3 regions of the Effusibacillus dendaii genome follow, and region 1 is predicted to be linked to each of the others. Evidence: riboswitches for the same ligand, from Rfam matches in the RefSeq annotation. Region 1 holds a riboswitch; each other region holds the start of a gene.
The links. A riboswitch is a leader RNA that binds a small molecule or an ion and turns the genes downstream of it on or off. The one in region 1 is predicted to bind S-adenosylmethionine.
Positions count from the first base shown of each region.

Region 2: it holds a riboswitch for S-adenosylmethionine, as region 1 does, so the genes downstream of both, skT53_RS02650 (methionine ABC transporter ATP-binding protein) here and skT53_RS01705 (trans-sulfuration enzyme family protein) in region 1, are expected to answer to the same signal.
Region 3: it holds a riboswitch for S-adenosylmethionine, as region 1 does, so the genes downstream of both, skT53_RS07865 (2,3-diketo-5-methylthiopentyl-1-phosphate enolase) here and skT53_RS01705 (trans-sulfuration enzyme family protein) in region 1, are expected to answer to the same signal.

Region 1 is NZ_AP023366.1:325,273-329,961, forward strand. It holds gene skT53_RS01700 (MFS transporter) at 1-1,056, opposite strand, end outside; SAM riboswitch class I at 1,188-1,308, shown strand; gene skT53_RS01705 (trans-sulfuration enzyme family protein) at 1,403-2,563, shown strand; gene skT53_RS01710 (trans-sulfuration enzyme family protein) at 2,560-3,699, shown strand; gene skT53_RS01715 (Glu/Leu/Phe/Val family dehydrogenase) at 3,745-4,689, shown strand, end outside.
Region 2 is NZ_AP023366.1:504,953-509,641, forward strand. It holds gene skT53_RS02645 (hypothetical protein) at 1-745, shown strand, start outside; SAM riboswitch class I at 948-1,052, shown strand; gene skT53_RS02650 (methionine ABC transporter ATP-binding protein) at 1,117-2,139, shown strand; gene skT53_RS02655 (methionine ABC transporter permease) at 2,126-2,791, shown strand; gene skT53_RS02660 (MetQ/NlpA family ABC transporter substrate-binding protein) at 2,827-3,678, shown strand; partial or broken gene skT53_RS02665 (MFS transporter) at 3,907-4,320, shown strand; gene skT53_RS02670 (CoA transferase) at 4,420-4,689, shown strand, end outside.
Region 3 is NZ_AP023366.1:1,447,715-1,452,403, reverse strand. It holds gene pabB (aminodeoxychorismate synthase component I) at 1-326, opposite strand, end outside; gene skT53_RS07875 (FtsW/RodA/SpoVE family cell cycle protein) at 515-1,675, shown strand; gene skT53_RS07870 (pyridoxal phosphate-dependent aminotransferase) at 1,730-2,896, shown strand; SAM riboswitch class I at 2,940-3,089, shown strand; gene skT53_RS07865 (2,3-diketo-5-methylthiopentyl-1-phosphate enolase) at 3,414-4,643, shown strand; gene skT53_RS07860 (2-hydroxy-3-keto-5-methylthiopentenyl-1-phosphate phosphatase) at 4,678-4,689, shown strand, end outside.

The sequences.
Region 1 (4,689 bases):
AAACGATGTAACAATCCCGCGTTTTTCCATATTGACGGCGGAGGTAATCAACATATTAAGGCATGGGAGGACGAGACCGGTTCCGATACCGCTTATAACGAGCAGCGCCAGGAGTATATACGTATTTTTGATGATTGCGGCAAGTCCCAGTGGCACTGCCACAAGCAGCATGCCTGTTACAATCAAGCTTTTCATCAAGCCTTTTCGTTTTTTGATTTTGGCGCCGGTAATATAGGAGGTAGAGGACATGGCCAACAGCGGAATCGCCAGAATACCGCCTTTTGGAAGACCGTCGATTTTATATTGTTCTTCCAGAATCTGTGAGAGGTAAAACAATACGCCGAACAAAATAAAAAGAGCACTCGCCCCTGTAAAGTAAGCAGTCATCAGCCACTTCCATTCTTTTTCAAAAATTGATTTTAAAGACGATACGTACTGTTTAATGGATTGGGGTTCACTCTTTTTCTTCGGTTCTTTAATGAAAAACCAAATGGCCAGAGCGGCAGGTATACAAAGCACCGGAAAAGCGAAGAAGGCGGCATACCATACAATAAAAGCGACAAGAACGCCTAGAATAGGGCTTAACACTTTCCCTAAACCGTTTGAAGCCTCGATTAATCCTAGTGCTTGGCTGCGAGCCGCTCCTTTAAAAATGTCACCCGCCAATGCCATCGCAATCGGTGCCGTACCCGCAGCGCCAATTCCTTGCAATACACGACCGGCCATGATTACCCCGAATGGCTTATCCAGAAGCCAAGCGGCAACTCCGGCGATTAACCCTCCCAGTGCATAGAGAATCAAGGAGGGAATGATGACCGTTTTCCGATTGAATCGATCTGACAAAAAACCGGCCAACGGAATGATGATACCGGCAGGGACTGAAAATAGTGTGATCACAAGACTGGCCTGAAATTTGGAGATGTTCAGCTCTTCCTGCATCGTTGTTAAAATCGGAATCAACATGGAGTTTCCTAATACCATAATGAGCGGGACGCTGCCAAGGGCAATCAAAGGCAGCAAAGAAAGTTTCTTTCCGTTCGATGCTGTTTGCTCCATTTGTTTCAGCCCCTTCACGATTGTACTTCTATTCTTTCCGCCTCCTGTTGCAAAATGCAGGCAGTTGTTGTTAAAAACACTTGACGAAAAGACAGGAACAATTGTAAAGTGAATCCAAGAATTGAAAATCGCTCTTATCCAGAGTTGGCTGAGGGACTGGCCCTATGAAGCCCGGCAACCGGAATCGCGCCTCCACAAAGAGTGCGATTTGTGGTGCTAATTCCTGCAGGAATATTTCCTGACAGATAAGAGAGGACGGGTCGATATTTACGGACAAGGGTCTTTCTCTTAATGGGGAAGGCCCTTTGTTGTTTTGTATTTTGCCTAATTCGGAGGGATTTTTCAGATGAACATTGAGACAAAATTGGCGCAAGCAGGCAATCGGCAGGATCCGCTGACAGGTGCGGTCTCGTTGCCGATTCATCACGCTACCACTTTTGCGCATCCGGCATTTGGACAAAGCACAGGTTTTGATTACACTCGAACGCTAAATCCCACCCGAAAAGTACTGGAAGAAACAATTGCCGATCTTGAAAACGGGAAGCGGGGATTCGCTTTTGCATCCGGTATGGCGGCGATTGCCTGTCTGGTGGAACTGTTCGACCCGGGCGATCATCTGATCTCCACAAACGATCTGTATGGCGGCACTTACCGGTTGTTTGAACAGATTTTGCGGCGGAAAGGGATTGAAACAAGCTATGTCGATTCCACCGACCTGTCGCAGGTAAAGGCGGCGGTACAGCCCAACACCAAAGCGATTTTTATCGAGACGCCAACCAATCCCACCATGAAAATCACAGATATTGCAGGATGTGTATCGATTGCTGCCGAACATGGACTGCTTACGATCGTTGACAATACGTTCATGACCCCTTATTTTCAGCGTCCGTTGGATTTGGGAGCCGATATTGTGCTGCACTCGGGAACAAAGTATCTGGGCGGCCATAATGATGTGTTATGCGGTTTGCTGGCGGTAAAAGACGAGAAGCTGGGCGAGCGTCTTTTCTTCCTGCAAAATTCAATTGGCGCCGTTTTGGGCCCACAGGACAGCTGGTTAATGATCCGCGGCATGAAGACGTTGGCTCTCCGCATGGAAAAACATCAGGAAAACGCAGCAAAAGTCGCCGCCTGGCTGGCCACCCACCCGGCTGTTACAACTGTTTATTTTCCAGGGTTGGATGGTGCGCCCGGCAAATCGGTGCATGATCAACAGTGCACAGGGGCCGGCGGCATGCTTTCGTTTGAAGTGGAACATGAGAGCATGATTGAACCGATTTTGGCAAATCTGAAAATGATTACATTTGCGGAAAGTCTGGGCGGCGTCGAATCGTTGATGACGTATCCGGCCAAACAGACCCATTTTGATATTCCCAAAGAGGTGCGGGAAGCTTACGGCGTAACCGACCGACTGCTGCGGTTTTCTGTCGGGATTGAACATGCAGACGATATTATTCATGATCTGGCGCAGGCGCTGCAGGCGGCCAAATCGGAGGTGGCGGCCAAATGAAATTTGAGACGCGAACACTTCATACAGGATTTGAAATCGACAAACAGACGGGCGCCTCCAGCGTACCGATTTTTCAGGCATCGACTTTTCACCAGGAGGATTGGGATGGGCATCAGGAGTTTGATTATGCCCGTTCCGGCAACCCGACCCGACAGGCCTTGGAAAAAATCATTGCGGAGCTGGAAGGAGCCCGTTACGGCTATGCATTCGCTTCCGGCATGGCGGCCATCAGCGGCGTCCTGCTGACGCTCCCGACCGGGTCTCATGTGGTGGCTTGCGAAGACATTTATGGAGGCACGTTCCGGGCGCTGACACGCGTATTTTCCCGATTGGGCATTGAGACGACGTTTGTGGATGCCAGTCGAATCGAACAAATGGAAGCGGCTATACGACCGGATACCAAACTTCTGATGCTTGAAACACCGTCGAATCCGACCTTGAAGATTATCGATCTGAAGAAGGCGGCCGATCTTGCCAAACAAAAAGGGATTGTTACCGTAGTCGACAATACGTTCATGTCTCCCTACTTACAGCGGCCGCATGAATTGGGCATCGACGTAGTGGTTCATTCCGGAACCAAGTTTTTGGGCGGCCATTCGGATGTCGTGGCAGGTCTTGTAACGGTTAACGATCCGGCTTTGGCAAAAGAAATTTATCTCATTCAAAACGGTTTTGGGGGGATTCTGGGTCCGCAGGATTGTTGGCTATTGATGCGGGGAATCAAGACTCTGGCTGTTCGTATGAAAGAAAGTCAACAGTCTGCTACGGAGATTGCCTGTTATTTGGCGAAACATCCGCGTATCCGACAGGTGTATTATCCGGGACTGGAAGATCATCCGGACAGAGAGATTCATTTTCAACAGGCGAAAGGGCCTGGCGCGGTACTGTCGTTTGATCTGGGAAATGCGGAAAAAGTGAAAACTTTTGTGGAGCATGTGCAATTGCCGCTATTTGCTGTCAGTCTCGGTGCGGTGGAAAGCATTTTGTCCTATCCGGTACGGATGTCGCATGCCTCAATGCCTCCGCAAGAACGAAAAAAACGGGGAATCAGCGATGGGCTGCTCCGTTTGTCTGTTGGTTTGGAGGATGTAAATGATTTGTTGAAGGATATTGAGCAGGCATTGGAGAAAATATAAATGAAAAAGAGAAACGAATGATCGATTAAAGAACGGGGTGTAGGGATGATCAACCAAGCGGATATCAATCAATCCACCGAAACATTGAATGTATTGAAACAGACGCAGATGGTCATAAAAGAAGCTCTGCAAAAATTAGGATATGGAGAAGATATGTTCGAACTGCTGAAAGAGCCGGTTCGGATGCTGACCGTTCGAATTCCCGTCCGAATGGATGATGGGAGCACCCGTGTATTTACTGGTTACCGGGCTCAGCACAATGATGCGGTCGGACCTACGAAAGGAGGCATCCGCTTCCATCCGGACGTTACAGAAGATGAAGTGAAGGCGCTTGCCATCTGGATGACCTTAAAGTGCGGTATTGCACAACTCCCTTACGGTGGGGCAAAGGGCGGCATTATTTGCGACCCGCGTGAAATGTCGTTCCGTGAATTGGAGCGATTGAGCCGTGGCTATGTTCACGCCATCTCACAAATCGTCGGCCCGAATAAGGATATTCCAGCGCCGGATGTGTATACGAATTCACAAATCATGGCATGGATGATGGATGAGTACTCCCGAATTCGGGAATTTGATTCGCCCGGTTTCATTACAGGAAAACCGCTGGTGTTGGGGGGATCGCTGGGACGCGACCGGTCTACTGCCAGAGGGGTGACGATTGCCATCCAGGAGGCTGCCAAAGTGGCAGGTATCGACCTGAAAGGCGCCAGGGTTGTGGTACAGGGGTTTGGCAATGCAGGGGGGTATCTGGCCAAATTTATGCATGACGCGGGTGCCGTTGTAATCGGTGTTTCGGATGCGTATGGCGGATTGTATGACCCGAAAGGTCTGGATATCGATTATTTGCTCGACCGGAGAGACTCTTTCGGCACTGTAACCAAACTCTACAAAAATACGATCACGAATCGTGAGTTATTGGAACTGGATTGCGATATTCTGGTCCCTGCCGCGGTTGAGAACCAGATTACGCGGGAAAACGCAGCAAATATA
Region 2 (4,689 bases), 180 kb from region 1:
TTTTTTAACGACAAGCATTCCTGCTGGATATGTCTCGGCAGAGGGAGCTCTGGTGGAAGTCAAGCAAGATGTAAAACTTAATACGGGAGATGAGGAGGCCCAAATCTCGGTTACATATTTGTTTCTGGAACATCTTGATCTAACGATTGATTTGATGAAAAAACATGCGAAGTCTGCAGATTTGGAGGCTGACATCCACGCGCTTAAGCAGAACGCAAGTTCTCTTGCATCCGCCGTTGGTTTGATTTATGGGCAAAATGCCAAGAAAGAGTTTCAGAAAATCTGGGGCGAACAGATTGATCTATGTGTAGATGCGATCAAAAACATAGACCGCAACGATCAGGACTGGAAGAAGATGGTGGAACCTCGTTTTATACAGTATCAAAAGGAACTGTTTGATTTCTTCCTGTCCCGAAACCCTCAGTCCAAGGATAACATTATGCGTGGTCTGAATACGCACGCCGATTTTCTTATGAAAGCGTTGGAGCGTTATAAGAAGAAGGATTATGAAGCCGCATACAAAAACCTGTCGGAGGCCTACCGTTGTTTATTTGACACAGAAGACGTGAATTTTGGCAAGATCTTCTGGCATTTTACAAAGAAAATCAACGGATCAGCAGAATCAAACAGCCTGCCGTTTAGAGCCAGCTTTGAACGCGAGTTTCTCGTACATGCGAATCTGTTGGTTCTTTTCATGCAAAGTGAGGCGAACGATTCAATAAGAACGCCGTTTCCAAACGGATAGGGCAGTATACAGACCAGTTAACTCAAGCGTGTAATTCCGTTGTTTACACAGAACTTATACACGAGTAGACCGCGAAAAACGGCTTAACCTTTAACGGCTTCCCGTGAAATGTGACAAATTCTCCGTTCCGCCTGTTGACATGCAAAATCTTGTCGAATAATATAATTATTAGTTTGTCTAACAAATTAAACAACCTAATATATCCTTATCAAGAGCTGACCGAGGGACTGGCCCTATGACGTCCAGCAACCTACCGGTTTTCGGTAAGGTGCTAACTCCAGCAGGATAGGATCCTGGCAGATAAGGCATCGCAGAACGTGTCCATGCCTTTTCGTTGTTGAAAAGGCATTTTTCATTTTGGGGGTATGGCCATGATTGAACTGGTAGATTTATATAAAGAGTACCAAACAAAACGTGGAAAAGTGATTGCTGTTAACCATGTAAGTCTAAAGATCGAACCGGGAGAAATTTTCGGGATTGTAGGATACAGTGGGGCGGGAAAAAGTTCCCTGCTACGTTGCATGAATCTGTTGGAACGACCCACAACAGGAGTTGTGCGGTTGAATGATGTGGATTTGACGACATTAAACACGCAAGAACTGCGTCAAGCACGTCAAAAGATAGGCATGATTTTTCAACACTTTAACCTGAACAGCAGTCGAACCGTTTTTCAAAACGTTGCTTTTGCCTTAAAAGCTGCCAACAAGTCAAAGGACTTTATTGAAAAACGGGTGCCGGAGCTGCTTGCATTGGTAGGGTTAGCCGATAAGGCAGACCAATATCCCAGTCAACTCAGCGGAGGCCAAAAACAAAGAGTGGGGATTGCAAGGGCATTGGCAAATGACCCGCATGTTTTGCTTTGTGATGAAGCGACCTCCGCTCTTGATCCGAAGACTACCAAATCGATACTCGCCTTGTTAAAAGAAATCAATGAAAAACTCGGATTAACGATCGTTTTGATCACCCACGAGATGGAAGTCATCAAAGAAATCTGCCATCGGGTGGCTGTCATGAAAGAAGGAGACATTATCGAAGTGGGCAATGTCTACGATATTTTTGCGAATCCGAAGCAATCTCTTACAAGAGAGTTTATCGAGACGGTTCTGCATTTTGAGTTACCCAGTGAGGTTTTACAGCATCGGAATCCGCACGGAATTCTGGTGAAAATACAATTTAAAGGCGAAATTGCGGAAGAGAGCATTGTGTCTGACGTTCTACAATCCTGCAAGGTAAAAGGAAATATTCTGCACGGAAAAATCGAATATATTCAAAATGTGCCGCTTGGCATATTCATTATGGAGTTGAGCGGTGATTCACAAGAAGTGGATAAAGCACTCGGTCTCCTACGGGAAAGAACTTCTGAATTGGAGGTGATCGCGGATGTCCTTAAATAAAGTGATTGAACTCCTGCCCGACCTGATGAAAGCGTTTAATGACACGATGTATATGGTGGGAGTATCGCTTTTCATCTCGATCGTTATCGGAATTCCGCTGGGAATACTTCTGTTCGTGACCGATAAAGGCTTGTTTTTTGAAAACCGGTTCATCAATTTGTTGCTTGGGACCTTGGCCAATATTGTCAGGTCGGTTCCGTTCATTATACTGCTGGTTGCTTTACTGCCATTTACCCAATTTTTAATCGGGTCCACAATCGGCCCTACTGCTGCTTCTGTCCCATTATCAGTTGCAGCGATACCTTTTTACGCACGTCTCGTTGAATCATCCCTGCGTGAGATCAATAAAGGGGTAATCGAAGCGGCCATTTCAACCGGAGCGTCCCCCTGGCTCATTATCCGAGAAGTATTGCTTCCAGAAGCGCGACCCGGCATCATTGCGGGGTTAACCATCACCGCCATCAGTCTGCTGGGTTTTTCCGCGATGGCCGGTATTGTCGGCGGCGGCGGAATTGGCGACTTGGCCATTCGGTTCGGCTATTATCGTTACGATAATGAAATCATGTTGGTGACCGTTCTTATCCTTATTGCACTTGTTCAAATCATTCAGTTTCTGGGTGACTGGGCAAGAAACAAAGTGGACAAGCGGTAAACATAAAAAATTTTTAAGGAGTAGGAGAGAACAAGATGAAAAAAGCATGGAAAGTCATCACAGCACTTGGCCTGTCAGTTTCCTTGTTGGCAGGCTGCGGCGGCGGCAAAACCGAATCGACAGCTCAACAGGGCTCGCAGCCGACCGAAAAGAAGGAGTTAAAAATCGGGGCTACAGCAGGACCTTACAGCGATATGGTGACAAAAGCCATTAAGCCGATTATGGAAAAGAAAGGATATAAGGTAGACGTTGTTGAATTTCAGGATTACGTGCAGCCGAATTTAGCCCTTGCGAATGGATCGATTGACGCAAACCTGTTTCAACATACGTTATACCTAAAGAAATTTGCGGCTGACAAAGGACTCGATCTTTCTGCCGTCATCAGTGTTCCAACAGCCCCGATGGGACTGTATTCGAAGAAATACAAATCACTTGACGAAATCAAGCCGGGCAGCACGGTCGCTATCGCGAATGACCCGTCCAACTTGGCCAGAACACTGATTTTGCTGCAGAATGTAGGTTTAATTAAGATCAAAAGCGATGTCGATCCTACGAAAGCATCTGAAAAAGACATTGCGGAAAACCCCAAAAACCTGAAAATTACGCCTCTCGAAGCCGCACAGCTTCCTCGCGCAGTGGATACAGTAGATGTGTCGGCAGTTCCGGGAAACTTTGCACTGGCAGCCAAGATGGATCTTTTATCCGCTATTAAATTGGAAAATATGCCGGAAGAGTATCGAAATATACTGGCAGTCAAAACGAAAGACCTTGACGCACAGTTTACGAAAGATTTGAAAGCAGCCATTCAATCAAAAGAATTTGAACAAACGATCGACGATCAGTTTAAAGGTTTCGGAAAGCCCGATTGGATGACCAAAAAACAATAACGGGGCAAACGCCAACGCCATGACTTGAAAAAAAGTCATGGCTTTTTTTATGTAAGTCACTTCCGTTTCACTTTCGAACATTTTATCTTCCTAAACCTGCTTCGTTTGCGGCGGAAACTAGTTGGCATGGTTATTGCTTGTTAAATCGTACAAAAAAACACGCATTCTATCTTATAGTTCAACGGAGAAGGAGATGATCGAAATGTTTTCTGATTAGGTCTTGTTTGGGCTTTCCTCTTTTTCATTGTGTACCGCAACATCCCGGAGGAACATAAATGGGTGAACAAGTCTGAATTAGCTCATATCAGGGGCTTAGACGAACAGGGAAATATTAATAAACCGTTTGATACGAAGAAAAAGCCGAAAGTGCCCTGGAGGACTCTGCTGGCAAATTCCAATATGTGGTACATTATGGCGGCTTACGCCTGCTACAATTATTGTCTGTATTTCTTTGTAACATGGCTGCCTACCTACCTCGTTGATTATCGCCACTTTTCTCTGGTCAAAATGGGGTTATTTGCTTCTCTCCCCTTATTTGCCGGAGTGATTGGAGATACCGTAGGAGGAATCATAACGGACAAAATTTTGGAAAAAACGAAAAACACGAAATTTGCGCGAAAAGTTGTGGCCATAACGCCATAACGGGAATGCTCGGTTCGGCCATTTGTCTTATACCTGCCGCAACACTTCCAATCCCTATACGGCTGTATACTGTTTGACCGCCTCCATGTTTTTCTTAGAGTGTGTGATCGGTCCGGCCTGGGCCGTTCCTATGGATGTAGGAGGAGAGTATTCCGGCACTGCGATTATGAGACCATCCGCCATCTGAATCCCGGCATCATTTACTGTTCGATTTCCGGGTTTGGCCAAACGGGTCCCTATGTGAAGCAGGGCGGTTTTGACTTGATCGTGCAGGGGATGAGCGGTCTGATGAGCATGACCGGACTGCCGGGACAACGGCCGGTAAAAGCAGGGATTGCCCTGTTTGATATTGGAGCGGGACAGACCGCC
Region 3 (4,689 bases), 1.1 Mb from region 1:
TGTTGGATATACTCCTTTTCACCTATTGAAGGCACCCACTCGGAAAGCGTGAATTCTTTGTCAGTAATCGAAAATTCGTCTGCTGACGGTTCCTTGAACAAGCCGAACCAAAGCAAAGGAATCCGGTTTCCATTTTTTACAGTAAGTTTTGGATCAAATGCCGGCGCTGCCTCGTAGGCAATATAGCCCACTGCATAAAAACCCTGGTTAATGGCTTCCTGAACTTGATTCAAACAAGGAATGACTTCTTCCAACGTATTGGCAACCCATATTTCTTGCGGATTTTTGAAGATCATGCGCTCATTTTCGAAATCCAATACAAACATATGTATCCCCCTGACACAGTTCCAATCGAATTTTCTCAAAAAAGCGCTGGTAAAGTAAAGGACAATCTGCCGTTTGGAAACGGTATTTTTTCAAAAATCCCCCACAACAAAATGGATGTCGATTCGTATATAATAGTGTCATATGTGTCATAGAGCGATAGGGATGAATTGGGAAAGCAGGTGAGATTGTGGTCAGTTTTGACTGGTTGAAGCGACATGCGAGAGATTTTGACTTTATTATGCTATTGGTCCTGATCGCGATATCAGTCATCAGCTTCCTGGCAGTTTATTCGGCGACAATTCCCCGATCCGGGTTGGAAGATTACTATAAAAAGCAAATCATTTGGCAAGCGCTAGGTTTTGCGATCTTCTTTGCTCTCGTATTGACCGATTATCGGATTTTTGATAACAGTCGGTTTTCCTGGATCTGTTACGGGGTTACAATGGTTCTGTTGGTAGCGGTGCTGTTTTTTCCAGCGATTAACGGACAGAAGAGCTGGATTCAATTGCCTGGTTTTCAGCTTCAGCCATCTGAGCTTGCAAAGTTGGTCGCGATTATTGGAATGGCTTCCTATATGTCAAAGATGAACGAAAGGGAAGAATCGCTTACGTGGAGAAATTTTGTCCGAATTACCGCTATTTGGCTGCTGCCGTTCTTGCTCATTATGGTAGAACCAGATTTGGGACAAGGACTGGTCATGATCGGGCTTTATTGCGCGATGATGATTCTGGTGTTGAAACGCAAATGGTTATGGGTTTTTGGAGGTCTGGGCGGGGCGCTGGTTGCCGCCTATTTTTCGGCGATTACCATTTTTCAACCCTATTATTTAAAATTTGTTCATTTGCTGCCGCTGAAAGAGTATCAAAAGGCACGGTTTGTGGTGGTCATCGATCCGAAATCGGCGGGTGACTGGGGATATCAAGTTTATCAGGCGATTATTGCGATCGGCAATGGCGGGCTGCCTGGCAGAGGTTTGCTGGCGGGGTCGCAAACGCAGGGAGCATTCGTGCCGGAACAGCAAACCGATATGATTTTTTCGGCGATCGGGGAGGATTTTGGATTCATCGGGACCTCGACTTTAATTATTCTATTCTTTATTCTCCTGCAGCGGATGATGAAGATTGCCAGTACGGCGACCGATTCGTTTGGCACCTATATTATTGTCGGCGCGATGGGGATGTTTGGATTCCAGATTTTCGAGAATATCGGTATGAACCTGGCGCTGATGCCTGCGACCGGGATTACGCTGCCGTTTGTTTCCTATGGGGGGACTTCCCTGCTAACTAACTTCATGTTGATTGGAATTGTTCAGTCGATTGCGATTCGAAGGAGAAAGTTGCGGTTTTGAGTTTTATGATTTAAGATTTGGATCTTGGACGGTTTGTGGAAGGATGGGGTGCAAATGTTGGTACAGCCAGCGGAACGGCTGAAACGGCTGCCGGAACAGTTCTTTTCGAAATTGACGCGAAAAGCGGCTTCCTATGTAGCAGAGGGTTATGACGTGATTAATCTGGGGCAGGGCAATCCTGATTTGCCGACACCTGCCCATATTGTGGAATCCATGCGGGAAGCGGTACTCGATCCAAAAACGCACCGCTATTCGCCGTTTTCCGGGCTGCTCGAACTGAAAGAGGCAGTTGCCGACTGGTATAGAATGGAATGCGACGTTTCGCTTGAACCGGAGACAGAAGTGGCTATCTTGTTTGGCGGAAAAGTCGGCTTGGTTGAGATTAGTCAATGTTTGTTAAACAAAGGCGACGTATGTCTGGTTCCCGATCCCGGTTACCCGGATTATTGGTCAGGCGTGGCGATGAGCGGCGGTGAAATGGTGATGATGCCGCTTTTGCGGGAAAACGATTTTCTGCCCGATTATTCCAGTCTGCCGGACGATGTGCTGCGGCGGGCAAAATTGATGTTTTTAAACTATCCGAGCAACCCCACGTCTGCAACCGCACCGGAATCGTTTTTTCAGGAAACGGTGGCGTTGGCGGAGAAACACCAGATTGTAGTGGCACACGATTATGCGTACGGGGCGATCGGCTTTGACGGTTTGAAACCGGTGTCGTTCCTGCAGGCGCCGGGTGCAAAAGAAGTTGGGGTCGAATTTTACACGATGTCCAAAACATACAATATGGCCGGCTGGCGGGTAGGCTTTGCAGTTGGCAATAAAGAGATTATCTCGTTGCTCAATCTGATCCAGGACCATTACTTTGTGTCTTTGTTTCCGGCCATCCAGCGGGCATCGATCACGGCATTGCGTTCTTCGCAGGACTGTGTAAGAGAATTGGTGAACGTGTATCAGCGTCGGCGTAATGTATTTATCGGCGGACTGCGCGAGCTCGGTTGGGACGTGATAGAGCCGAAAGGTTCTTTCTTTACCTGGATTCCGATTCCGAATGGCATGAGTTCGATCGAATTTGCCGATCTGGCACTGGAACGGGCGTATGTGGTGGTAGCCCCCGGTATTGGATTTGGCAAAAGCGGCGAGGGATATGTGCGCGTAGGACTTTTGGATTCGGAAGAACGCCTGCGGGAAGCTGTTGAGCGGTTGGGGAAGATCGTATATTGATTCCTGCCGTTTTCTATTGTACATTTAAAATTAAAATAAAAAACTCTTATCACGAGCAGGCTGAGGGACTGGCCCGATGAAGCCCGGCAACCGGACATATTTTGGCGACGGATCGGCAGCAACTGGAATTCCGTTAGACAGGGTGTCCACGGTGCTAACTCCTGCAGAATCGTTTGGTTCTGAGAGATGAGAGGCGCGATAACGACTAGCGATACGCCTCTTTTCAAAGGATAGAGGCGTTTTTGTTTCACTGTCGGAAAGTATAACTTTGAAGCGTGCGATAGTATAGAGGAAGGCCGACTATAAGCGCGACATCCGTGTCGGTCGACGAAAACGCAACGTCCATGTTGCATCGTCGACACCAGACCATCCATGGTCGTCGCAACGTCGGCATCAGCGCATCCATGCGCAAGACAACGAGGCTTTCGCCTACACCAAAGGCTTGGCGAAAGCCAAGTTTTCTTTAGGGTGCGGAGCGGCGAATGCTTTATCAGTTTGCCAGAAAGGGGAGGTTGTTATGGGGGATTGGGTGTCTGACGATTATGTAATGGCTTCTTATCTGGTGCACCAGCAGGCGGGCGATTTTTATAAAAAAGCGCAGGGGATTGCGGTGGGACTTACAGTCGGTTCCTGGACGGATCTGCCTGCTGAACGGCAAGAACAGATGAAAAAACACCTCGGGCAGGTGGTATCTGTCGAAGAGCTGGGGGAAGACGAGGCGGGGAATCGAAAGGCGATTTTGCAAATCGGGTACCCGGTATGCAACTTTACGGCTGAAATTCCCGCGTTGTTGACTACTGTATTCGGCAAGCTGTCGATGGACGGGATGATCAAGCTGGTCGATCTGCAGTTTCCGGAATCGTTTGTAAAACAGTTTCCGGGACCGAAATACGGCATCGAAGGAATCCGGCAGCGGTTAGGTGTATATGACCGGCCGCTGTTAATGTCGATTTTCAAATCGTGCATCGGCTACGAGACGAAAACATTGGCGGAACTGTTTTATCAGCAGGCGATCGGCGGCGTTGATCTTGTGAAAGATGATGAAATTTTCTTTGATGATACGTATGCCCCGTTTGAGCGACGAATCGAAGCGTGTGCGAAAGAGGCGGAAAGGGCTTACTCTGTTACGGGCAAAAAGGTGTTGTATGCGGCCAATTTGACCGGACCGGTTACGGAAATCGTGGAAAAAGCGAAACGGGCTGTTGAGGCAGGCGCCAGTGCCCTTCTGTTGAATGTGTTGGCATATGGATATGATGTGTTGCACAGATTGGCGGGAGATCCGGCCGTTACAGTTCCGATCATGGCGCATCCCGCCTTGTCGGGTGCTGTGTATCCAGCGCCACAGTACGGTATACGAGCCAGCGTTCTGCTGGGGAAACTGATGCGAATGGCAGGGGCTGATTTTGTGCTGTATCCTTCCGCCTATGGTTCGGTTGCCATGGAACGCACAGAGACGTTGGCGATTGCAGACGAATTGCGCATGGATGCGTTTGCCCTCAAACGGTCGTTCCCTGTCCCTTCCGCAGGGATTCATCCTGCGTTGGTGCCGCAGCTGTATGAGGATCTCGGAAATGATCAAATCGTCAACGCGGGTGGCGGCATTCACGGGCATCCGGACGGATCGGCAGCCGGCGGGCGGGCGTTTGTGGCAGCGATTGAAGCGGTCCTAAAAGGCCGAACACTTGCTGAAGCAGCAACCGAAAGTGATGAACTGGCGAAGGCACTCCAGTTGTGGGGAGGCAAGTAAATTGGGAGATGGCAATCAGATTTTTAGCAAGCAAATGGTCGTTTTT